3 regions of the Streptomyces albiaxialis genome follow, and region 2 is predicted to be linked to each of the others. Evidence: riboswitches for the same ligand, from Rfam matches in the RefSeq annotation. Region 2 holds a riboswitch; each other region holds the start of a gene.

Region 1 (3,235 bases), 820 kb from region 2:
GTTGAGCAGGCGGTGGCCGTCGACGGAGTACGTCACGTCCTCGGTCGCCAGGGACGCGCTCATGACGGGACCCCCTCGGTGCGCTGGCTGCGGCGCAGCAGCCAGAGGAAGAACGGGCCGCCGGTGAGCGCCGTGAGGACCCCGACGGGGATCTCCTCCGGCGCGGCGACCGTACGGGACGCGAGGTCGGCCAGCACCAGGAACGCGGCGCCGCCCAGGGCCGAGACGGGGAGCAGCGCGCGGTGTCCGGCGCCGATGACCATCCGCGCGGCGTGCGGCACCATCAGGCCGACGAAGCCGATCGCGCCGCTCACCGCGACGAGCACGGCCGTCACCAGCGAGGCCAGGAGGAAGACGGCGGCGCGGAACCGGCCGGTGTCCAGGCCCATCACGGTCGCGCTCTCCTCGCCCGCCAGCAGCAGGTCGAGGGGACGGGCGAGGGCCATCAGCGCGACCAGGCCCAGCAGCATCGCGACGGCGGGCAGCGGCAGGCTGTTCCAGCGCGCGCCGCCCAGCCCGCCGAGCGTCCAGAAGAGGATCTCCCGCAGGTGTTCGGTCTTCGAGGACGTCACGAGGACGAGGCTGGTGAGCGCGGAGAGGATGTACTGGATCGCGACCCCGGCCAGCACCAGCCGCCCCGTCGTCAGCACGCCGCCGCGCCGCGCCATCGCGTAGACGGCGACGAGCGCGCACAGGGACCCGGCGAACGCGCCCGCGTTCATCGTCAGCGTGCCGACGCCGAAGACGACGACGAGGACGGCGCCCGTCGAGGCGCCCGAGGAGATGCCCAGCAGGAACGGATCGGCCAGCGGATTCCGTACGAGTGCCTGGAGCACGGTGCCGACGACGGCGAGCCCGGCCCCGACGACCGCCGCGAGCAGCACGCGCGGCAGCCGCACGTCCCGCACGATCGTCGTGAACGGGCCCGGCTCGGCGCCGCCCGTCAGTGCGGCCACCACGTCGCCGACGGGGATACGGACGGAGCCCAGCGCGAGGCTCGCGAGGGCCCCGGCGACCAGCAGCGCGGCCAGCGAGGTGGTGAGGAGCGCGAACCGCAGCCGACCGGGCACGGCCCGGGCGCTCACTTCGCGCGGCCCTGCTCGTAGCTTTCCGGGTGGAGCTGGCGCGCCAGCTCGTCCACCGCGTCCGGCACGCGCGGCCCGACCACGACGGAGGAGAGCGGCATCACGGCGAACCGCTTGTGCTTGATCGCCGGTACGTCCTTGAGCGCGGGGTCGTTCAGGAGCCGCTTCTTCTTCTTGGCGAGGGAGGTACCCCGGTAGTCGTAGATCACGATGGTGTCGGGGTTCTTCTCGACGACCTTCTCCCAGGAGACGTCGCCGAAGGGCTTGTCGACGGAGGAGAAGACGTTCTCGGCGCCCGCGCGCTCGATGATCTCGTTGCCGATGCCCTTGCCGCCCGCCGTGAACGCCGCGTTGTCACCGCTGTCGTACACGAACACCCGTGTCTTCTCCGCGCCCTTGAGCCGCTCGGCGGTGGCCGCGAGCTGCCGGTCCTGCTTCTCGATCAGCTTCTCGGCCCGCTCCGGGACGCCGAAGGTGCGGGCGACCTCCCGGATCTCCTTCTGGAGCTGCGGCACCCCGACCCGGCCCTTCGCACAGCTCTCGGTGGCCAGCCGGGTGTTCACCCCGCTGTCCTGGAGGGCGGGGCGCTCGCGGCCCTCGCCCTTCTCGAACGCCGAGGGGTACGCGCCGTAGACGAAGTCGGGGTTCGCGCCGAGGAGGGTCTCCTTGGACGGGTACTCCTTGGCCAGCACCTTGACCTTGTCGTACGCCTTCCGGTACTCCGGCACGATCTTGTCGTCGAGGAAGGCGGTGCCCGCCATCCGGTCCTGGAGACCGAGGGCGAGCATGATCTCCGTCGTGTTCTGGTTCATCGTCACGGCCCGCTCGGGCGGCTTCTCGAACGTCGTCTTCACGCCGCAGTTCGTGACCGTGTACGGGAAGCCCTCCGGCGCCTTGCCGCTGCCGCCGTCCTTGTCGTCGGCGGACGACGCGCACCCCGCGAGGGCGGATGCCGGTATGAGCAGCAGCGAAGCGAGAAGCGCACGGGTGCGCAGGGCACGGGACATGACGATGCCTGCCTCCTCAAGGGGATCCGCGTCCCCTGACCTGGTGAGGTTGGCGGCAGACCAGTATCTGACTCCCGGCGGACGCCCCTGGGGGAGCGCCGCCGGTCACAGTGGCGGGACCGTGCCGGGTTCGCACCGGCTTCCTGGCCTCTGCCGCCTCGAATGAACACAGGCAGTCTTCCATACCCCGCGACCAGCGGTGGAGCCCCGTCAGGCGCGTTCGCGCTCCTCCCGGCGCTCCAGCGCGACCTCCGGCAGGCGGCGGGCGAGGCCCGCCGGGAGCCACCAGGCGCGCGCGCCCAGCAGCCGCATCACCGCGGGCACGATCAGACACCGGATCACCACCGCGTCCAGCAGGATCGCGACGGCCAGCCCCAGCCCGAACTGCTGGAGCATCCGGTCCGGGCTCAGCACGAACGCCGCGAACACCACGATCATGATCGCCGCCGCAGCCGTGATCACCTTCCCCGTCGCCGCCAGCCCCTCGCGGACCGCGAGCCGGTGGTCGCGCGTACGCTCCCACTCCTCGTGGATGCGGGAGACGAGGAAGACCTCGTAGTCCATCGACAGCCCGAAGACGATCGCGAAGATCATCACCGGGATGAACGCCTCGACGGGCCCGGGCTCCGCGCCGAACCAGCCCTCCTGGAAGACCAGCGTCACCGCGCCCAGCGCCGCCGAGATCGACAGCAGGTTCAGCAGCGCCGCCTTCAGCGGGATCAGCACCGAGCGGAAGACCACCAGCAGGAGCAGCGCGGACAGCCCCACCACCAGCGCCACGAACAGCGGCATACGGTCCGAGACCGAGTCCGCGAAGTCCAGCGCGGCGGCCGTGGACCCGCCGACCAGAGCCTTCTCGCCCGTCCTCGCCGTCACCGGCGGCAGCACGTCGTCCCGCAGCCGGTGCACGAGGTCGGCGGTCGCCTCGTCCTGCGGGGCCGTCTCCGGGAACGCGAGCACCGTCGAGACGGCGCCGTCCTCCGAGGGCAGCACCGGCGAGGCGGCGGCGATCCCGTCCGTACGGGCGAGCGCGGCCCGCAGCTCCCCGGCGGCCTCCGCGCCGCCCCGGCTCACCACCACGAGCGGCCCGTTGAACCCGGGCCCGAAGCCCTCCGCGAGCAGGTCGTACGCCTCGCGGCTGGT
Region 2 (3,235 bases):
CCCGCCTTCGGGCCGCCCTTGCACTCGCCGTCCGACTCACCGGGGCGCTTGATCCAGAGGAAGGCGTCGACGAGCTTCACGCCCGTCTTCGTCGTGGGCTGCTCGCCGAGCGCGCGGCCCTTCGGGTTGCACCACGCCTCCTCGTCGGCGCCCGCGCCCTCGATCGGGCCGTTCCCGTTGCGGCTGGTGTCGATGACGAAGGGCTTGTTGCCGATCATCGGGGAGATCTTCTTGCCGTAGGCGATGTTGGACTTCGTCGTCTGGTAGTTCGAGACGTTCAGCGCGAAGCCGTCGGCCTTGGCGATGCCCGCCTTGTTGAGCGGCTCGACGAGGCCGCCCGGGTCACGCACCCAGTCGGGGTTGCCCGCGTCCAGGTAGACCTTCGTCTTGGGCAGGTCCTTGAGCTTGCTGACCGCCTCGTTCAGAAGCTGGTAGCGCTCCTCGTGGAACTGCTGCGGGGTGCACCCCTCGGCCAGCAGGTGCGGGATCGAGTCGGGCTCGACGATGACCGTCGCCGACCGGTCGCCGATGCCCTTGACGACCTTGTCGAGCCACGCGCGGTACGCGCCCGCGTCCTTGGCGCCGCCCTTGCTGTACTGCCCGCAGTCGCGGTGCGGCAGGTTGTACAGCACCAGGAGCGCGCTGCGGTCGGCCTTGTCGGCGGCCTGCGTGAGCTTCTCGGTCTCGCCCTGCGGGTCCTCGGTGCCGACCCACTCGGCCACGGGCTGGCTGGCGATCTTCTTGATCAGCTTCGCGTCGCCGGACTTGTCGTCCTTCTTGTACGAGCTGAGCTGCTGGGCCGCCTTCCCCTCCGGGTTCACCCAGTACGGGGCGACGGACTTGGGGCGCTGCTGAGGAGCGCCCTCGTCCTTCCCGTCGCCGGACCCGTCGTCCGACGACGAGCATCCGGCGAGCAGCAGCAGCGTCCCCACCGCCGCACCGCTCGCGACGAGCCGAGTGCGGGCAGGACCTCGCCCGCGGCCGCCGTGATTGCCGTACATCCACTCCCCCTTGGCTGCACTTCCGGGACTCTCCCGGACCCCCATGGGACAAATCGTCGCTCCATCGTGTCACAGGGATTCGCGAACGGGAAAAGCTGTAGAACACCTGTTACGGCCGCCGTGACGCCGCTCACGTCCTGCCCAGGGCCTTGTTGACAGTGCACGCTCAGGCTGGGACTCTCCGGGCACCACATGTTCACATCGAGGCGACGGTGCGCAGGAACCCGGTGCGAATCCGGGACGGTCCCGCCACTGTGTCCGTACGCGCGCCGCGCGTACGGGAGTCAGGAACTGACCCGTCGCTTCTCCGCCAACGGGGCGTGGAAACCCCAGGAGGAGGCCCGCGGATGTCCCCGCAGACGCACACCGCGCACACGGCACCGGCCGGTTCGACGACGGCCGCCGCGATCCGTACGCGCGACGCGCTGATCGCTCTCGCCGCCGCGCTCGTCGCGCTCATCGCCCTCTACGCCGTCTTCGTCGACAACGGCCAGCTCGTCTCGGCCACCGGCGAGTATCTCCACGAGTTCTCGCACGACGGACGCCACCTCTTCGGCGCCCCCTGCCACTGAGGGGAACCGGACACCATGACGGTCTCAGCCGAGACGACTCCCTACCCCCTCCTGCCCCTCCTCGGCCGCGGGCTCGCCGCGGGCGGGCTGGCGGGACTCGCCTCCGGGCTCTTCTCCCTGCTGCTCGCCGAGCCGCTGATGGACCGCGCGATCCGGCTGGAGGAGCGGCGCGCGGCGGCCCACGAGCACGGCGGGGCGCACGGGCACGCCGCCGAGGCGGAAGAGCTGTTCACCCGGGGCACCCAGCACTTCGGGCTGGTGGTGACGGCGGTGGTCGTCGGCCTCGCGGTCGGCGTCTTCTTCGCCCTCGCCCACGCGCTCGTCCACCGCGCCGACCACGCCCGGCGCCCCTGGGAGCGCGCGGTCGCCCTCGCCGGTGCCGGGTTCCTCGCGCTCTCGCTGCTGCCCGCGCTGCGCTACCCGGCCAATCCGCCGGGCGTCGGCGACGGGGGCACGGTCCAGGAGCGCCAGGCACTGTGGGTCGCGGCCCTGGTGATCGGGGTGCTGGGGATGGTGCTGGCGTGGCAGCTCTCCGTGCGGATGGGGCGGCACGGGTTCGGTGCCCCGGCGCGCCAGCTCGCCGCCGCCGGTGCGATCGTCGGCACCCTTGCCGCGCTCTTCCTCCTCCCCGACAACCCGGACCCGGTACCGGTCCCCGCTCCCCTGCTCTGGGACTTCCGCGTCCTCTCACTGGCCTCCCACGCCCTGCTGTGGGGAGCCCTGGGAGCAACCTTCGGCCTCCTGTCGCTCCGCAGGAGAACGGAGGGCGCCCCCTAAGGGGCGCGGGGAACTGCGCGACAAGCCGCGACGCGCGGGGAGGGGTGGGCTCGGCTCGGTCGCGATGTTGGGGGCGCTCATGGTTGCGGGCTAGGACTAGTTCGGGTCCGACACCCCTGTGAGGTAGGCGGAGACGACGACGTTGGAGGAGTAGACGCGGCGGACGCGGTCGAATTCGCCGCCGCAGGTGATCAGCCGGAGTTCGGCGCGTCCCTCCTTCTCCGTCCCGTAGACCCGGTCGGCGTCGAACTCTCCGCGCCCGACGACCCGCGTGCGCTCGACAGTGAACTCCGCGACCGTGCCGTCCGCGCGCCGCACCCGTATGCCCGTGCCCGGCTTCACGGTGCTGAGCGCGTAGAAGACGGCCCGGCGCTCGTCCGTGTCCACGTGGCCGACGAGGAGCGCCGCGCCCTTCTCGCCGGGCGCGGGTCCCCGCGCGTACCAGCCGACACGGTCGGCGTGGGCGTACGCGGGGGCGTCGACGGCGCCCTCGCGGTCCACGCCGCGCCGGATCACGCGGGCGTGCACGCCGATGTCGCCGATGTCGATCCGCGTCGGCCGCGACCGCTCGTCGAGGGGGTCGTGGGCCGCGGGCAGCGGCGGCAGGCCCGCGGCGAGCCGTCCGGCGCGGGAGACGTCGCCGAGGACCGGTCCCCCGCCGCCGTCGGTCAGGTTGCGGCCCCACAGCCAGAGCCCGAGCAGCAGGACGACCCAGGCGGCGCCGGTGATCAGCCGTCCCCGCCCGGCCGTGCGGGCCTCGCCGCCGCTCGCGGACCCACCGCTCGCGGTCCCGTTCCCCTCGGCCCGTTCACCGTGCCCCGGCGCACTCCGACCGCCGCCGCCGTCCATCGGTCACGTCACCTGTCGCCGTTCGGGCGCCGGGTG
Region 3 (3,235 bases), on a different contig from region 2:
GGCAGGCCCAGCCGGAAGAAGACGTCCTGGAGGCCCATCACGCCCAGACCGACAGGCCGCCAGCGGGAGTTGGAGCCCTCGGCCTGCGGGGTCGGGTAGTAGTTGATGTCCACCACGCGGTCGAGGAACGTCACGGCAGTACGGACGGTCGCGTCGAGGCGCTCCCAGTCCATCCCGCCGCCCTCGACCAGGTGGGCGGCGAGGTTGACCGATCCCAGGTTGCACACGGCGGTCTCGCCGTCGTCGGTGACCTCCAGGATCTCCGTGCACAGGTTCGAGGAGTGCACCGTGCGGCCCGGCTCCGCCGTCTGGTTGGCGGTGCGGTTCGAGGTGTCCTTGAACGTCATCCAGCCGTTGCCGGTCTGCGCGAGGGTGCGCATCATCGCGCCGTAGAGCTGCCGCGCGGGCACGGTCTTCAGCGCGCGCCCCTCGGCCTCGGCCTTCCGGTACGCGGCGTCGAACTCCTCGCCCCACAGGTCGACCAGCTCGGGCACGTCCACGGGCGAGAAGAGCGACCAGTCGGCGTCGGCCTCGACGCGGCGCATGAACTCGTCGGGGATCCAGTGCGCCAGGTTCAGATTGTGGGTGCGGCGGGCGTCCTCGCCGGTGTTGTCGCGCAGCTCCAGGAACTCCTCGATGTCCGCGTGCCACGTCTCCAGATAGACGGCGGCGGCGCCCTTGCGCCGCCCGCCCTGGTTCACGGCGGCGACCGAGGCGTCGAGGGTCTTGAGGAACGGCACGATGCCGTTCGAGTGGCCGTTCGTCCCCCGGATCAGCGAGCCCCGCGCGCGGATCCGCGAGTACGAGAGCCCGATGCCGCCCGCGTGCTTCGAGAGGCGGGCGACCTGGTGGTAGCGCTCGTAGATCGAGTCCAGCTCGTCGCGCGGGGAGTCGAGCAGATAGCAGGACGACATCTGGGGGTGGCGGGTGCCGGAGTTGAAGAGGGTGGGGGAGGAGGGCAGGTAGGAGAGCGAACTGGTGAGCCCGTACAGCGCGGCGACCTCGTCCACGACCTCGTCGGCGGGACGCCCGCTGTCGCCGTCGGCCAGGCCGCAGGCCACCCGGAGCAGGAAGTGCTGGGGCGTCTCGATCACCTGACGGGTCGTGGGGTGCCGGAGCAGATAGCGGGAGTGGACGGTGCGCAGCCCGAAGTAGCCGAAGCGGTCGTCGGCGCCGTCGCCGAGGGCCTCCTCGACGAGCGCGTCGAGCCGCGCGGCGTGCGTACGGACGAACGCGGCGGTGCCGTCGGCGATCAGCCCCTGCGCGTGGCCGACGGCGACGGAGGCGGAGAACGAGGTGGCGCCCTGCGAGGCGGCCTCCTCGCGGATCGCGAGGGTGAGCAGGCGGGCCGCGAGCCGGGAGTGCTCGGGCTCCTCGCCGATGAGCCCGGCCGCCGCCTCGGTGGCGAGCGCCCGCAGCTCGGCCTCGGACGACTCCCGCCGGCGCCCCCGCAGGGCCGCGGCGGCGATCTTCCCGGGCGCGACGGCGGTGAGGTCGGCGCTGAGCTCGGTGAGGGTGCGCAGGAGCGCGGCGGCGGGGGCGTCCTCCGTGCCGGGCGCCGCGGGTCCGGGTGGCTCCGTCGTCGTCACCGTCGGAACTGACGTCGCCTGCGGCACTGACGGAGCTGATGGTGCGATGGTCACTGCTCTGCTCTCCCTCGCTCAGGGCCGAGGGCGGGCGCGGGACGCCGGCGCGCGGGCATGCCGAACAGCGCCCTCACGGGCATGGCTCACCACGGCGCCGTCCCCCGGTCCACTCCACGAGACCCGGACGTTCGTCGATGCCGCCCGGCAGGCATTCGGGCTCGCGCCGTACGGGCAGCACGGCACACACCGCTGCGGGACAGCTCCGGAGTCACACCGGATTCCCCTGCGGCGAACGGCTCGGTCGAGCATACATGTTGGGGTGCGTGGTGGAGGTGCCCCTAGATGTTGTGTCGAGGGTCAAGAGATGGTTTACAGTGCGGGGGCGTCCCGCAGGGTCAGCGTGAACGCCTGGAGCGTGAGGTCGGAGCCCTCGACGGGGTTCCAGTCGCGGGAGGGGGCGCGGCGGAAACCGAAGCGCTCGTAGAGGCGGTGGGCGGCGCGCATGTGGGGCTGGCTGCATATGACGATGCCGGTCTTCGCGCGCAGCCTCGTGCGGTCTATGCAGGTCTGCACGAGGGCCTCGCCGATTCCGCGGCCGCGTGCCGCGCCGTCGACGGCGAGCATCCGGAACTCGGCCTCGGTCTCGCCGGCCAGCTCCGCGTACGGGCCGCCGTCGCCTACGTACGTGACGGTGCCGAGCACCTTGCCGTTCGGGGCGGTGGCCACGAGGAGTTCGGCCTGTGCGGCGCGGGTCGCAGCGTCGCGCAACGTCTCCAGATAACCGTCCGACTCCCCGAACTCCAGGAGCCCGTCCCCGACATACACCTTGCCGGTCAGCTCGCCGACCGCCCCGTACTCGTCCGCGTGCGCGTCCCTCACCAAGAAGTCCATCCCCCCATGATGTCGCCCCTGACTGACAGAGAGCACGACAATTCCGGGCCCCGAGCCAAGACTTCTGGGCTTGCCCCATGAGGGGCGCGAGGAACTGCGCGCCCAGCCACGGCGCTGCGGCAGCCCGCGAAGCACAGCCCGGGGCACCCCGAACCCGGCCCTGTGCGCGGGGCACCCGGCGCAGGGGGCTGCGCTTGCCAACCCTGCTCCCCCAAGCTCTTCGAGCAGGGGGCACCCCCAGTGGCAGACTTCCCAAGCGCAGTGGGGTGGAGGGCGAAGCAGGAGTGCCCCGCCAGGGGCGCGGGGAACTGCGCGGCCAGCCACGGCGCAGCCGCAGCCTGCAATGCACGGCACGGGGCAGCCCGTGCTCAGCCCTCAGTGCCGGGCACCCGGCGAAGTGGCTTCAGCAGCAGCGGAAGCCCTCGCGGGGGTCGCCCTCGCGGGCGTCGGCGCGAGTGCGCTCGAACTCGCGCCGGCTCGGCACAGGCGCCGACGGCCCCTCGTGCTGCCGGACGTGCGCCACGTACCGCTCGTACGCGCTCTCGTCCGTGAACTCGCGGACGTACCAGCGGACCCAGCGCCCCGCCCTGCGCAGGGCACTCATCGGGAGCCCTCTTCCGAGGCCGCCGGGCCCGCCGCGGCGAGTTCCGCCTTCTCCTCCTTCGTGGGGATCAGCCCCGCGGGGGCGACGATCGTGGATTCCGTGTGCGGAACCTCCGTCAGGGTCGCCGTCTCCGGCTTGCGGATGGCCCGCACGC

Evidence for each region. Region 2 has a riboswitch for cobalamin ahead of ABD343_RS27395 (CbtB domain-containing protein). Riboswitches for the same ligand answer to the same signal wherever they lie in the genome.
Region 1: linked by a shared signal. The riboswitch ahead of ABD343_RS23800 (ABC transporter substrate-binding protein) and the one ahead of ABD343_RS27395 (CbtB domain-containing protein) in region 2 are both predicted to bind cobalamin.
Region 3: linked by a shared signal. The riboswitch ahead of ABD343_RS12020 (ribonucleoside-diphosphate reductase subunit alpha) and the one ahead of ABD343_RS27395 (CbtB domain-containing protein) in region 2 are both predicted to bind cobalamin.

Annotation. Positions count from the first base shown of each region.
Region 1 is NZ_BAAAPE010000013.1:36,555-39,789, reverse strand. It holds gene ABD343_RS23810 (ABC transporter ATP-binding protein) at 1-63, opposite strand, end outside; gene ABD343_RS23805 (FecCD family ABC transporter permease) at 60-1,070, opposite strand; gene ABD343_RS23800 (ABC transporter substrate-binding protein) at 1,082-2,092, opposite strand; cobalamin riboswitch at 2,134-2,288, opposite strand; gene ABD343_RS23795 (MMPL family transporter) at 2,303-3,235, opposite strand, start outside.
Region 2 is NZ_BAAAPE010000013.1:851,694-854,928, forward strand. It holds gene ABD343_RS27390 (glycoside hydrolase family 6 protein) at 1-1,001, opposite strand, end outside; cobalamin riboswitch at 1,195-1,316, shown strand; gene ABD343_RS27395 (CbtB domain-containing protein) at 1,349-1,573, shown strand; gene ABD343_RS27400 (CbtA family protein) at 1,589-2,350, shown strand; gene ABD343_RS27405 (class F sortase) at 2,447-3,199, opposite strand; gene ABD343_RS27410 (hypothetical protein) at 3,208-3,235, opposite strand, start outside.
Region 3 is NZ_BAAAPE010000007.1:234,873-238,107, reverse strand. It holds gene ABD343_RS12020 (ribonucleoside-diphosphate reductase subunit alpha) at 1-1,643, opposite strand, end outside; cobalamin riboswitch at 1,773-1,907, opposite strand; gene ABD343_RS12015 (GNAT family N-acetyltransferase) at 1,956-2,477, opposite strand; gene ABD343_RS12010 (CstA-like transporter-associated (seleno)protein) at 2,881-3,081, opposite strand; gene ABD343_RS12005 (carbon starvation CstA family protein) at 3,078-3,235, opposite strand, start outside.